DNA from 2 places in the Faecalibacillus sp. TM498 genome. Region 1 is predicted to be linked to the other one. Evidence: riboswitches for the same ligand, from Rfam matches in the RefSeq annotation. Region 1 holds a riboswitch; the other holds the start of a gene.
What was found. Region 1 has a riboswitch for lysine ahead of LJD32_RS01320 (ACT domain-containing protein). Riboswitches for the same ligand answer to the same signal wherever they lie in the genome.
Positions count from the first base shown of each region.

Region 1 (7,834 bases):
GAAACATCCATAAATAAGCCCCCTTTTTAAAAAGCTAGGGGCTTTTAATAAATGATCAATTCTTTTTAATCCTTTAAGAGCTTTTTTAATATCTAAATAAGATAGTTCAGGGAAAAAGGATTGAATAGTACATATTTCTTTTTCTTTAAAGCGAATATGTTCATAGATTTCTTTATGTAATGGATCTTGATGATTTCTTTTTAAAAGAAGACGATCGTAATCGGATTCTATTTCAAAATGATCCATATTTGTATTTTTAATCATCCTTTTAATATAAGGGTGCATTTGACTATCTAATAAATAATGACAAATAAAACCAAGAATATAAGCAAGTTGTGCTTCACTTTGAATAATATCTTGTGCCTTTTCAAAGAAAGTATTGGCTTTTTCTTGATGCATCTTTCTTGCTATTTTATTCCATCTTTCATAAAAGAAAATATCTGGACCATGAAGACCAATTAAAAAACAATTTTCATTTCTAAGTAATAAATCTTTAATATTTTGATCATCAAGATGTTTATAAACATCTTTACCAAAACAATAATGTGTATATCCAGCAGGCATTAGAGAAGTTCCTTATATTGTTCTTCTTTAAAACCAACAAGAACTTTGTCTTTCGTTTCAAGTATAGGTCTTTTAACAAGCATTCCATTAGTAGAAAGCAGTTCTAATTGTTCTTCTTCACTTAAAGTCGGTAAAATATCTTTTAAATGTTTTTCTTTATAAAGATTACCTGATGTATTAAAGAATCTTTTAAGTGGTAAACCACTCTTTAAATAAAGTGCTTTTAATTCATCTTTATTTAGTTTTTCTTCAACGATATGTCTTTCATCAAACTCAATTTGATGATCCGTTAAGAATTTTTTAGCTTTTTTACATGTAGAACATTTTGGATAACAAATAAATAACATAAATATCCCTCCTGTTTCCATCATATCAAAATTACTGATAAATGAAAAATAATAAGGCTTATTATTGTATACTATTTAAAGATGTGATAAAATCTATTCAAATAAAGATAGAGGCGCAAGATGTTATGAGATTATTATTATTTGATGCAACAAGGTAATGAAGGAGGAGCACTTGCCGAAAGATTGTATCTATTGCATGAGGTATAATCTTGGGTGTCTAGGGAAGACCTATTCAACTGTCATTATCTAAAGGTAATGGGGAGCTATCATTGATAACGAATTTTTTGTTGCAATGATACTCATTGCAATTTTTTATTTGTCACTTTTTATAAGAGGATGAATAAAATATAGGGAGGAAATTATGAACGATATTATTGAAGCTATAAGTTGTGAAAGAGAAATCATTCAACTTAAGTTATTAAATGTACCAAAACATCCTAAAATGATTGCGAAAATCTTTTCTATATTAAAAGATGAAGAAATTAATGTAGACATGATTTCACAAGTTACTGTTGATGATTTTGTTCAAATTGAAATTACATTAGATCAAGAATTCCAATTAAAACTAAATCAAGCAATCATGAAATTAAAAGATGAATTTAAACAAATTCAAATTTATCAAATTAGAAAATACGCTAAAGTTGCTGTTGGGGGAAAATTGGTGGAAACAACACCAGGTTTAGCAGCTGAAGTATTTGATGTCTTAGGACAAGCTAATATTCATTTTTATCAAATTACGACAAGTAAAAGAACAATTTCTTTAGTTATTGATAAAAAGAATTTAGATCAAGCAATTCAATTATTAAAAGAAAGATTTCATATCGAGGAGGATAAATAAATATGACAATTTTTGAAGGAAGTGCAGTTGCACTTGTATTACCAATGTTTGATAACGGAGACATTGATTTTGAAGGATTTAAAAAACAAGTTCAAAGAATGATTGATGGTGGTGTACAAGCTTTACTTGTAAATGGAACAACAGGTGAAACAGCAACCATTACAATTGAAGATGAATTTAAATTATTAGATCTAACATTAGAACTTGCGAAAGGAACAGGGGTTAAAGTTATTTGTGGAGCTGGTTCAAATGATACACAAACAGCTTTAAAGAAAGCACGTTATGCTAAAGAAAAAGGGGCAGATGCGATTCTTGTTGTAACACCTTACTACAATAAAACAAGTCAAAGAGGTTTAATTCAACATTATACAACAATTGCTGATGCTGTTGATATTCCAATGATTTTATACAATGTACCAGGAAGAACAGGATTAAATATTTCAGTTGATACCGTTGTTGAACTTGCTAAACATAAAAATATTCAAGCAATGAAAGATGCCACTGATAATATTGCTTATGCCATGGAAGTCTTAGTGAAAACAGCTGATTTAGACTTTGATTTATATTCAGGATGTGATGATAATATCCTTCCATTTATGGCAGCTGGAGGAAAAGGAGTTATTTCTGTTACTTCTAACTTATATCCAGAAGCGGTAGAAAAATTAACACAATTAATTTTAAAAGGAAATATTAAAGAAGCACAACCATTAGCTTATGCTTTAGATCCTATTTCACGTTTATTATTTATTGATGTAAACCCAATTATGCCTAAAGCAGCTCTTGCTAAAATGGGTGTTTGTGGAGAATGTTTAAGATTACCATTAATTACAACAACAGATGAAAATAAAAAAGCATTATTTGATGCAATGGATGAATTTGAAAAATTGGGGTATTAGGATGAAAGTATTATTATATGGATATGGTTTGATGGGTAAGAAAGTTGCTCATCAATTAAGAGAAAAAGATGAGTTTGATTTAATTGGTGTGGTTTCTTATGAATTTGATGAAAAAGCACCAGAAGCAATGTATAGTAATTTAACAGAAGTCCAAGATCGTGCGGATGTGATTATTGATTTTTCACATCCAAACAATCTTGATGATATTTTAGCTTACGCTAAAAAGAATAAAACAAAAGTTGTTTTCGCAACAACTGGTTTTTCTAAGGAACAATTAGATAAGATTGAAGAAGCTTCTAAAGAAATTGCTATCTTCCAATCTTATAATACAAGCTTTGGAATTCAAATGGTGACAAAAATTTTAAGACAAGTTGCTAAAGAATTCTATGATAATGGTTATGATATTGAAATCTTAGAAAAACATCATAATCAAAAAATTGATGCCCCATCAGGTACAGCAAAACTTTTATATGAAGTAATGGAAGATGAAATTCAAGGAACAACACCTGTTTATGATCGTAGTTCACTTCATGAAAAAAGAAAAAAAGAAGAAATTGGTATTCAAGCCCTTCGTGGTGGAACAATTTTTGGTGAACATGAAATTATGTTTGCAGGATTAGATGAAATTATTGAAATTAAACATACAGCTTTATCAAAAGATGTTTTTGTTCAAGGTGCTTTGGCTGCAGCTAAAGCTTTACAAGATAAAGAAGCTGGTTTATTTACATTAAAAACACTTTATTAGGGAGAAAAGAAATGGTTTTACAAACTGAATTTGCACAAATTAAGGGAAACGATTTATACATAGATGATGTCAAAGCGACTGATTTAGTAAAACAATATGGAACACCACTCTATGTTATGTCTGAAGGACATATTAGAAAACAATTTAATACACTAAAAACAAAAATGATTGATAAATATGAAAATACATTACCACTATTTGCTTCAAAATCATTTTCGTGTAAAGCAATCTATAAATTAGCTATGGAATATGGAGTAGGAATTGATTGTGTTAGTGCAGGAGAAATCTCTGTTGCTTTAAAAGCAGGATTTGATCCTAAAAAAATCTATTTCCATGGAAATAATAAATTACCTTCAGAAATTCAATACGCATTAGAAAATGGTGTAGAAAACTTTGTTATTGATAACTTCTATGAAATTGAACTTGTTGAAGAAATTGCTTCAAAATTAAATGTCATGGTCAATGGTTTAGTCAGAATCACACCAGGTGTTTATGCGGGTGGACATGATTATATCCGTGTTGGAGCCAAAGATACAAAATTTGGTTTTTCAAGTCATGATAATACATACTTAAAAGCAATTAAAAAAGTTATTGATGCACCACATATCAACTTTGATGGAATTCATTGTCACGTAGGTAGTCAAATTGAAGAAATTCAAGCTTATGTACTTGCAATGAATAAATTTGTAGATATCGCTTATGAAATCTATGATATCTTTGGAATCGTTATTAATAAATTAAATGCTGGTGGTGGTTTTGGTATCCAATATACAGCAAGTGATCACCCACTAGAATTTGATGATGTTGTTTCAACAATCATGGATATCATCTATAAAGGTTTCGATAAAAGAGATATGAAAAGACCAATGGTCTTAGTAGAACCAGGACGTTATTGTGTAGGTAATGCTGGAATTACTTTATATACAGTAGGTTCTTATAAATATATTAGAGATATTAGAGATTATATTAGTGTCGATGGTGGAATGACAGATAACATTCGTTCATCATTATATAATGCTAAATACGATGCTGTTATTGCTAATAAAGCAGGAGAAGAAGCAGATCATTTAGTAACAGTTGCTGGTAAAAACTGTGAATCAGGAGATATTTTGATTAAAGATATTATGTTACAAGATCCTCAACCAGGTGATATTCTTGCAATGTTCTCTACAGGAGCCTATCATTATTCAATGTCTTCTAACTACAACCAATTACCCAAACCTGCTGTTGTCTTTACATACCAAGGTCATTCTAAAGAAGTTATTCGTAGACAAACTTTTGATGATTTAGTAGCTTATGATGTAGATTAAAAATATATAAATAGCCCCAAGGTTCATAACCAAGGGGTTTTTTGTTTTTATGACTATAAAGTGTACGGTGATAGAATCAAAGGCATATTATAAAATAATTTTTATAATATGCCGAGATGACCGCGAAAGACCACCGAAAGGCTTTAGAAAGGTGGTATTTAACAAGAATTTATACAAAAAAAGATCTTCTAAAAAGACCTTTATTTTGCTGTTGATTCTCTACGAACAACTTCGATAGGTAATATATATCTTTTTTGTAATTCTTCCGTATTTTCATTATTCATCAAATTAAGCAATAAATCACAAGCAGTTTTCGCAAGTGCTGGTGTATTTTGTTTGATCGTTGAAAGTGATGGATGAGATGTAGAAGCGATAAAGATATCATCAAAACCAATCAATTTAACTTCTTCAGGAACTTTAATATTATTTTCTTGTAACGCTACAAGTGCACCATAAGCTCTCCAGTCATTTGTCGCAAAAATCCCATCAAAAGGAATTCCACTTTTAATCAGTTTGTCGATTGCTTGTCTTGCTCCTTCGTAGTTTGCTTGATTAGCGTCTACAAGTATTTGTAATTCTTCTTTTGGTTCAAGATGATGATCTTTTAAGGCATCTAGATATCCTTTAAGACGTTGTCTGTTTACAGACAATGATTTATTTCTTGATAAAATCACAATATTCTTACATCCTTGATTAATTAATTCTTCAGTTGCTTGATAACCACCAGAATAGTGATTAGATTCTACATAATAAGCTTCACTATGATCTTTAGGCTTACGGTCAATACATACAATAGGAATATCTCTGCTTAAAAAATGAGTAGGTATTTCTTCAATTCCAGAAATACATATAATTCCATCTACCATTTTTGCATCAAGAGATTTAAAATAAGCAATCTCTTTTTGTTCATCTTGAGATGTATTACAAATAAAAACAGAATAATTATTATCAAAAAAATGTTTCTCAATTGCTAAAGCTAATTGAGAAAACCATGCATTATCTATATTAGGAACAATTAAACCAATTGTTTTAGACTTTGATGTTCTTAGACTTTTTGCTGCAATATTTGTTGTATATCCATATTCTTTAATAAGTGCTTCTACTTTTTCTTTTGTTTCTTTTGAAAAACGGCCATTATTATTAATTACCCTTGAAACAGTGGCTACGGAAACATTTGCCATTTTCGCAATTTCTTTAATTGAAATACTTTTTTGGGCCATAAAAGAACCTCCCTTACATTAAAATTATAAAGGAAAATGCTCTATTATTCAATGAAATTAAGGATTTAAGATAACGGCACAACATATGCCATATATTTGTGTGGAAACGTTTACTCAAACTTCTTATAATGAAATTACAAAAAGATAGGAAAACGTTTACCTGTAAAAGGAGAGGTTATATGGAAAAGTTATTATGTCCAAGTATGATGTGTGCAGATTTTGCATCACTTAAAACAGAAATAGAAAATCTAGAAAAAGGTGGAATCGATATCTTTCACTTAGATGTGATGGATGGAAGCTTTGTACCAAACTTTGGGATGGGATTACAAGATATTGAATATATCTGTAAGACAGCTACAAAACCATGTGATGTGCATCTCATGATTGAAGAACCAGCAAAATATGTAGAAAAGTTTGCCCAATTAGGAGCAAAGATCATTTATATTCATCCAGAAACAGATCCACATGCTTGTAGAACATTACAAATGATCAAGGATGCAGGAGCCAAAGCAGGGATTGCAGTGAATCCAGGGACAACCTTTGAAACAGTAAAGGATTTACTTCATTTATGTGACTATGTGATGTTGATGAGTGTCAATCCAGGGTTTGCAGGACAAAAATATTTAGATTTTGTCACACCAAAATTTAAAAAGTTTGTAGAAGAAGCAAAGAACTATGGAGGATATGATGTCATGATTGATGGAGCATGTTCGCCAGAGAAAATAGAAATGTTGTCTAAGATAGGAGTTAAGGGATTTATTTTAGGAACAAGTGCATTATTTGGAAAAGGAAGAAGTTATCAAGAAATTATTGAAGAATTAAGAAAATTATAGGGAAATGATTTATGAACATTTTATTAGTATGTGCAGCGGGTATGTCAACAAGTTTACTTGTTAATAGAATGAACGAAGCAGCAGCTGCAAAAGGTATTGAATTACATATTGAAGCTCATCCAGTAGGAAGTATTGATCAATATGGTGATAGTGCAGATGTTATTTTACTTGGACCTCAAGTAAGATATGAACTAAAAAATGTAAAAGGTAAATACTCAGGTAAACCTGTAGAAATCATTAATATGCAAGATTATGGAATGATGAATGGAGCTAAAGTTTTAGACTTTGCTTTAGAATTAGGTGGAAAATAAGATGGTAACACGTTTAATAAGTGCGACGGGTGATGAAATTAAAGAAATGTCACCAATGGATTTAAAAGAATCAATTTTTAAATCTGAAGGTCGTGTGGTGATGGGACAACATTTACTATTTGCAGGTCCTGGATTAGTAAGAGGTGTTACAAATAGTGAATTAATGTTTGCTTTTGGGGCAGATATGGTTATGCTCAACACTTTTGATCTAGATGATTTAGATAATAATCCAGGGTTATGTGGTTTATCTTTTCAAGAATTAAAAGAAAAATGTAGAAGACCAATTGGTATTTATTTAGGATGTCCTAAAGCAGGAAGTGAAGATGGTGGTAAGAAAGCACTATACCGTCGAGAAGGAATGCTTGCAAGTGATGAACATGTCAAAAAATGTATTGAACTTGGTGCTGATTTTATAGTTTTAGGTGGGAATCCAGGAAGTGGAACATCTATTAAAGATGTTGTTGAAACTGCCAAAAGAATCAAACAAAAATATAAAGATCAAATCTTTGTTTTTGCAGGAAAATGGGAAGATGGTATTAATGAAAAAGTTTTAGGTGACCCACTTGCAAATTATGATGCAAAGGAAATTATTAAAGAATTAATTGATGCAGGGGTTGACTGTATAGATTTACCTGCTCCAGGTTCTCGACATGGTATTAGTGTAGATATGATTCGTGAACTTGTAGAATATATACATTCATATAAACCGGGTACACTTGCAATGACCTTCCTTAACAGTTCGGTAGAATGTGCAGACCCAGATACAATTC
Region 1 covers NZ_JAJDKB010000002.1:47,413-55,246, reverse strand. The annotation lists gene LJD32_RS01330 (zinc dependent phospholipase C family protein) at 1-564, opposite strand, end outside; gene LJD32_RS01325 (Spx/MgsR family RNA polymerase-binding regulatory protein) at 564-911, opposite strand; lysine riboswitch at 1,012-1,185, shown strand; gene LJD32_RS01320 (ACT domain-containing protein) at 1,273-1,749, shown strand; gene dapA (4-hydroxy-tetrahydrodipicolinate synthase) at 1,752-2,645, shown strand; gene dapB (4-hydroxy-tetrahydrodipicolinate reductase) at 2,647-3,390, shown strand; gene lysA (diaminopimelate decarboxylase) at 3,402-4,700, shown strand; gene LJD32_RS01300 (LacI family DNA-binding transcriptional regulator) at 4,901-5,920, opposite strand; gene rpe (ribulose-phosphate 3-epimerase) at 6,100-6,753, shown strand; gene LJD32_RS01290 (PTS sugar transporter subunit IIB) at 6,765-7,064, shown strand; gene LJD32_RS01285 (hypothetical protein) at 7,066-7,834, shown strand, end outside.

Region 2 (7,834 bases), on a different contig from region 1:
GTTCAAAAAAAAGAATTTTGGAATTTTTGGGATTCCTTAAAGAAGGAGAAAAAATGAAGTTAGTTGCACCTAAACTATCCTATATAGAAAAAACAAGTTTTGAAGAATGTTTAAAAAAAATGAAATTTCAAGATGTTCATATTGATCAAAATATTCAACAAAGAACAATTATTCAAGATTTAACTTTTGATGGTTGTCTTTTTGAAAATATTGATTTTACTAAAGTTTCATTAAAGCATCTTGATTTAATAGATGTTACTTTTGATAAATGTGATCTATCAAATCAAAATTTTGATCATCAATATTTAAATCGTGTACAATTTAAAAACTGTAAATTAACAGGAATTTCTTTTATTGAAACAAATTTAAAAGATGTTTTATTTGATCATTGTCAGGGACGTTATAGTAATTTATCATCAAGTCAATTGTTCAATGTTATGTTTGATCATTGTGATTTACAAGAAGCATCATTTTATGATGCAAACTTTAAAAAAATACAATTTAATGAAACAAATTTAATACAAAGTGAACTTGCTTCATTACATCATAAAGGATTAGATTTATCTACATGTCAAATACAAGGGGCAATGTTTGATCTGGCAAGTTTAAAAGGATTGATTATTAATGATTTTCAAGCTGTAGATTTAATAGGGATCCTTGGTGTTAAAGTAAAATAAAAATGTTGTCATTTGGCAACATTTTTATGCTATATAAGCAAGTAATAATTTTAAAGTATTTTCTACAGCTTGAAGATGTGTTCTTTCCATACCATGACTAGCTGCTACACCTGGGCCAATTAAAGCGCCTTTAATATTTTGACCACCACGTAAAGCAGCTGAAACATCACTGCTGTAATAAGGATAAATATCAATAGCGTATTGTAACTGATGCGTACTTGCAAGTTCAATGAGTTTAGAAGTTAAATCATAATCATAAGGTCCACTACCATCTTTAGCACAAATACTGACATCATATTCACTACAAGCTAAATCTTCACCAATACATCCCATATCTACAGCAATCAATTCATCAATATTAGGATGAATATAACTACTTCCGTGTCCTACTTCTTCATAAGTAGAAATAATAACAATGAGATTATGTCTGGGTTTAATATGATTATTTGCTAAATGCTTAAGTATTCCAAATAAAATAGCGACAGACATTTTATCATCTAAAAAACGTGATTTAATAAAACCAGATGCTGTAATTTCAGTTTTAGGATCATAAGCAATATAATCACCATTTTGAATACCTAAAGCTTGTACATCTTCTTTATTTTTAACTACTTCATCAATTCTTACATGCATATTTTCACAATCTCTCGGTGCACTTTTAGCATCTTTATAAACATGAACAGCAGGATAATTAGAAAGAATTGTTCCTGTATAACATTTACCACTTCTTGTATGAATACGACAATATTCACCATCCAATGTAGGAATAATTGGACCACCAACATTTGTAAAAGCTAATGTGCCATCACTTTTAATACTTCTAACCATTAATCCTAAAGTATCCACATGACCACAAAATCCTACTGTATAATCATCTTGACCTTCAACATAAATTTCTAGATTTCCTTTATTTGTTTGATGCGTATGAAATCCTAAATTCTCAGCTTCTTTTTGACAATGGTGAATGACTTCTTTGGTATATCCAGAAGGACTATCAATTGCCATGATTTCTTTTAAAAAGTTTATGATATAATCATTCATTTTACTACCTCCTAAAGGTATTATATCATAATAAATTGTACTTGATTTCATACAATTTGATTGACAAGTATGTTGGACTTTGTTATTCTTGAAAAGACAAAATAGAAGAATTGGTAGAGGTGCATGAATCAAGAGTAATTGTTGATAATGTTTGGTGACAGTCAACAATGAAAGGGAAACGTGCCGAAGAAAATAACAGCACCAAATGTTATTTATCTGGGAAATTATAAAATATATAATTTCTTGTCACTTTTTAGTGGAGAGCTATCTTGTATGTAAAGTACTTTGATATTCTCAAGGTACTTTTTTTATGGAGGAAAAGAATGAATTATGTAAAGACAATATGGGCTTTATTACCGCCTGTAATCGCAATTATTTTTGCTTTAAAAACAAAAGAAGTTTATATTTCATTACTCATTGGAATTGTTTCAGGAACTTTATTACTAACAAATTTTCATCTTGTTGAAAGTTTAAATTTATTGTTTGATACAGTTGTTAATTGTTTAAGTAAACCTTCTAATATTGGAATTTTAATATTTTTAGTAATGTTAGGAATTATTGTGACTTTAATGACTAAAAGTGGAGGAAGTCAAGCTTATGGAAAATGGGCTAAAAAGAAGATGAAATCTTCTAAACAATCTTTGTTTTCTACTTTTATTTTAGGCGTTGTTATCTTTGTTGATGATTACTTTAACTGTTTAACAGTTGGAAGTGTTATGCGTGAAATCACAGATGAATTTAAAGTTTCAAGAGCAATGCTTGCCTATATTATTGATAGTACAGCAGCACCTGTTTGTATTATTGCACCTATTTCATCATGGGCTGCAGCTGTAAGTGGTTATACCTCAGGGGATGGTTTTCAATTGTTTTTAAATACAATTCCTTTTAATCTTTATGCTCTTTTAACAATTGTCATGGTTTGTTATGTTATTGGCAGTGAGTTTCATCTTGGAAAGATGAAAAAACATGAATTAGCTGCTCAAAATGGCGATGTTTGTTTTGGGGATGATTCTTATCAGACAAATGAAGAAATTTCTTATAATCAAAAGGGGAAAGTTCTAGATTTGATTTTACCTGTTATTGTTTTAATTATGAGTTGTATTATTGGGATGATTTATACTGGAGGATTCTTTGATGGAAAAGATTTAATTACTGCTTTTAGTCAATGTGATGCTTCGAGAGGGCTTGTTTATGGTACATTTGTTACTTTGATCTTTGTCTTTATTTTATATATTCCAAGAAAAATTATTTCTTATAATGAATTTGTAGAATGTATTCCTGAAGGTTTTAAAGCAATGGTTCCGTCTATTTTGATTTTGGTTCTTGCATGGTCTTTAGGAGATTTAGTTTCTAATCAGTTACAAGCAGGGGCATTTGTTTATAATACGTTACAATCTGCTTCTATTTCAACAGCTATTTTACCAGCATGTTTATTTATTGTTGGGGCAGGTCTTTCTTTTTCAACAGGGACATCTTGGGGAACTTTTGGTATTTTGATTCCGATGGCAACTTCTTTATTTCCAAAAGGATCAACAATGTTGGTGATTTCCATTGCTTCCATTCTTGCAGGTGCCGTTTGTGGTGATCATATTTCACCTATTTCAGATACGACAATTATGGCTTCTACAGGGGCGCAATGTAATCATCTTTATCATGTAACCACTCAAATTCCATATGCCTTAGTTGTCGCAAGTGCTTGTTTTATAGGATATCTTGTTGCTGGATTTACACAAAATGTATTATTAACATTATTTGTTGCTTTTGTTTCATTAAGTATCATTATTTTTGTAATTCGTCTTTATCAAAAAAAGAGTTCATAAAAACATTTGAACCTCAAAGTATATTGTGGTATAGTGTTGCGGGTGATAAAAATGAAAAAGAGTAAGATATCTTTAATAATGAAAATCATTGCAGTAGTCGCATCTCTTTATGGAATGTTACAATCATTAGATCATTGGATGTTTTTTACGTATTTTACGAATTTATCCAATATCTTTATAGATATTGTGTTAGTGATTTTCATTATTTATGATCTAAAAAAAGCAAAATATATACCACAAGGGATGTACCTTATTAAATTTATGGCAACGATTTCCATTACATTAACGTTCTTTGTTTATATGTTGTTACTTGCACCAACGAATAGTCAGGGATTTATTGGTGCCTATTTAAATAATGGAGCAGGAAGTTTATGTGTACATTTCATTACACCAGTTCTTGCTATTATTGATTTTCTATTATTTAGTGAACACTATAGACCAGATGAAAAACATGTTTATTATTCAGTAGTACCACCACTTGTTTATGTAGGTTATGTGATTGTTTTAGGAAATGTTTTTCATATAAGATGGTACAAGGATATGTTGGCTCCTTATAATTTTTTAAATTATGGTGCACCAACAGGATGGTTTGGATTTGATTTATCTTTATTAGGTTCAAAAACATTAGGTATTGGAACTTTCTATATGATTGTTGTTTTATTAATTATTTTTATTGGTTTAGGTACTTTATTTTTAAAATTAAAGAGAACAAAGAAAGATTTATATTAATCTTTGTTAGATTAATTAAAAGATTGTAATAATTCGGGATTACCCCTTTTATTACAATTTTTTTGTTATGATACACAGGCAAAAATGATAATATTTTAGTTTTTTGAAAAAAACAAAAGAAAAAATTGAATTGTGATAAGATAGTAAGGATTTATAGAGGGGGAAATTTATGGATATCATGGTTGTCTTTCAAACAATGTTAAAATTGTTTTTATTACTTATTTTAGGATTTGTTTTATTTAAATGCCATATTTTTGATGAATATACAAATAAAAAAATATCAGCTTTAATTGTCAATGTTGCTTCACCAATGTTGATTATTAGTTCTATTGCGGGGGTTGAAGGAAGTAATAAAAGTATTGTCTTTTTAATGATAGGTGCAGGTATTTTAATGTATATCGGTTTTATTATTTTAGGGAAAATCATTAATCGAATCTTTCCATTTCCTAAAAAAGATTGGCCTGTTTATGAATGTATGGTCGTTTTTGCGAATACAGGATTTATGGGATATCCTGTTTTATTAGATGTTTTTGGACAAGAAGCTGTTTTCTATGCATCACTTATTCATATGGCTTTTAACTTTTTTGTGTATACATACGCTATTATGTGTCTAACAAAAGGAGACGATAGTGAATTTAAATTAAATTTTAAACAATTATTAACACCAGGAATTATTTTGATTTTTGTAGGAATATTTATTTACTTATTCGATATTCAACTTCCTAGTGTACTTATGGATACGATTAATAGTGTTGGTTCACTTACAGCTCCACTTTCAATGATGATGATTGGTTCATCATTAGCTGTTTATCCTATTAAAGATAGTTTTACAGATTGGCGTAGTTATGTCTTTGCTTTTGTTCGTTTAATGATTGTTCCTTTTGTAACAATGATCATGTGTCGTTTATTACACATTGATGCTTATTACGCTAATATTACAATTATTACAAATGCGATGCCAGTAGGATCAATGGTTTTAATGCTGGCAACACAATATAATGCAAATGTAAAAATCGTTACAAGAAATATTGTTGTTTCAACTTTATTATCAGTGATTACAATTCCAATTGTTGTCGCAACAATGTTATTATAGGAGAAAAATATGAATTATAAAATTTATGATCAATTGCCTCAAGAAGCAAAAGAAATTAGAATTAAAGTTTTTATGGAAGAACAAGGATTTAAAGATGAATTTGATGATTTAGATGATCTTTGTCAACATCTTGTTGTTTTTGGAAATAATCAACCGATAGGAACATGTCGTTTTTATTATGATGAATCTTTAAAGTCAAATGTGCTTGGAAGAATTGCAGTTATTAAAGAATATCGAGGAAAAAAAGTAGGACAATATATTGTTAAAACTGCCTGTTCTTTAATTCAAGGAAATGTTTGTTTACATGCGCAATTACAAGCTAAACCTTTTTATGAAAAATTAGGCTTTAAAGCTTATGGTGAAATAGATTATGATGAATATTGTCCCCATACATGGATGAAAAAATAAAAGAGACATCAACTTTAAGATTATATTCTTAAGTTGATGTTTTTTATTTTGCATATAATTTTTGTGTGTGAAATTGACAAATAAGAGGGAAAGAAGTATATTATAGATAGATGAGACATACAGTCTCAAAAAATGGTGCTTGTACAATTTAAAGTAACGATTATTTATTAGTTTTATATGAGAGTTGCGGTATCAAAATTTAATGGTGAAGGAGGAAAAAATATGAATAAGAAACTCATTACAATGCTTGTAACATTTTGCTTTATGCTACTATTAGCGCCAGTTTCAGTAATGGCGGCAACACCAACGAATGCACCAATCGTCATTGATGTAGGAGGAGCAAATGTTGAAAATGAAAACTATAAAATTACAGATACAGGCATTAATATTCGTAAAAGAGATGTTAATTATGAATTGACAGGTACGACTGATAAACAAATTAATTTTTGGGGAAGTAATAATTCTAATGAAGTTGATCAAGCTTTTTATTTAAAACTTAATAATTTAGTATGTAATGGGGGCTTTATAGTACAAAATAGCCCTGTGAAGATGGTAGTTGAAGTGCCTAAAGATACAAATAATAAACTAAAAAGAATTTCAGCTAATGATTTAACTATATATGGATCAGGAGTATTGAATACAGAAGGTTTTACTGTAACACAAAAAACATCTTATATGGATAGTGCACTTCATGTTACGGATACAACAATCAATGTAAATGTGGCACGAAATTCGGCTGAATGGAATGGAAAATGTGTGATATCAGGAAATGCGGTTCTTACATATACAGGAAATGGAACATACGCGCCTTTACAATTGGGAGTTAAGAGTCGTGATACTACTCATTCGGTTTTATTAGAAGATAACGCGAAACTTATTTGTTTACAAGATGACCCTGAAACGCCATCGGAATATTCTGTTTCAGGACTAGAATCATTTGGTGCATCTATAACTTTAAAAGATAATAGTTATTTAGAAGCGGAAGCAAAATCAACAACAGGAAAATATGCAGGTTTTGGAATTATTTCTCTTTCTCCTATGAAAGTGCTTGGGAATTCTAAAGTGGTGGCTAGAGGCTATGATGCTGCTTTAAGCGTAGATAATAATTTAGAAATTAATGGTGGAACTATTAAGGCAATAAGTAAAGAAAGCAACGGTATTTATGCGAATAATTTAAAAATTGAAAATGCACAAATTGAAGCTGAAGGATACTATCCTGCTTTATTTGGAAATGCTGCTTTATCTATTTCAAATAGTACCATTAATGCAACTAGTACAGGTGATATCGCAATCTTTACAAGAGGTAATCTTTCTATAGAAAACAGTAAAGTAGATGCTAATGCTCCACAAGATACAGAAGGAATAAAAGCTAGACAAACAACAACAATTAATCAATCTTGGATAACAACAACAGGAAATGAATCTTATGATTCTATTAATGATAGTGTTCTTTTCAATGGTAATAATGGTAAAGTTATTGGTAATGCCACTGTAATCGATGAAGAAACGGTTTCATCTGAAAAAACTTTAATAATACCAGAAGGAACAACATTAACAATTCCTGATAAAGCTAAATTTACGAACAATGGTACGGTTGTTGTAAATGGCACAATTATAAATAATGGACAAATTATATGTACAAATCATTCAGGTGGAAAAGCTACTTGCATACAAAAAGCTGTTTGTGAACTTTGTAATCAAGAATATGGTGATTTATTAGAACATAATTATTCTACAAAATGGATGAATAATGAAGAAATTCATTGGCAAGAATGTACAGTATGTCATAATCATAAAGATGAATCGAAACATATATTTGATGATGATAAAGATACTGTTTGTAATGTTTGTGGATATGAAAGAATGGTAAATATTAAAACGCCTAAAATTATAAAAGGTCAAAATAGTAAATGGAAAAAAGATAGCAAAATAGATTTAGTATTTGTTTCAGATGCAGATTATTCTGATTTTGTAAGTGTATCTATTGATGGTAAGATAATTGATTCAAAGAATTATTCATCTAAAGAAGGAAGCACGATTATCACATTAAAAAGTGATTATTTAAA
Region 2 covers NZ_JAJDKB010000029.1:15,844-23,677, reverse strand. The annotation lists gene LJD32_RS09660 (GNAT family N-acetyltransferase) at 1-57, shown strand, start outside; gene LJD32_RS09655 (pentapeptide repeat-containing protein) at 54-677, shown strand; gene LJD32_RS09650 (M42 family metallopeptidase) at 702-1,718, opposite strand; lysine riboswitch at 1,825-1,993, shown strand; gene LJD32_RS09645 (Na+/H+ antiporter NhaC family protein) at 2,042-3,538, shown strand; gene LJD32_RS09640 (Pr6Pr family membrane protein) at 3,590-4,267, shown strand; gene LJD32_RS09635 (AEC family transporter) at 4,437-5,360, shown strand; gene LJD32_RS09630 (GNAT family N-acetyltransferase) at 5,370-5,768, shown strand; gene LJD32_RS09625 (carbohydrate-binding domain-containing protein) at 5,991-7,834, shown strand, end outside.
Region 2: another riboswitch for lysine. It lies ahead of LJD32_RS09645 (Na+/H+ antiporter NhaC family protein); the one in region 1 lies ahead of LJD32_RS01320 (ACT domain-containing protein).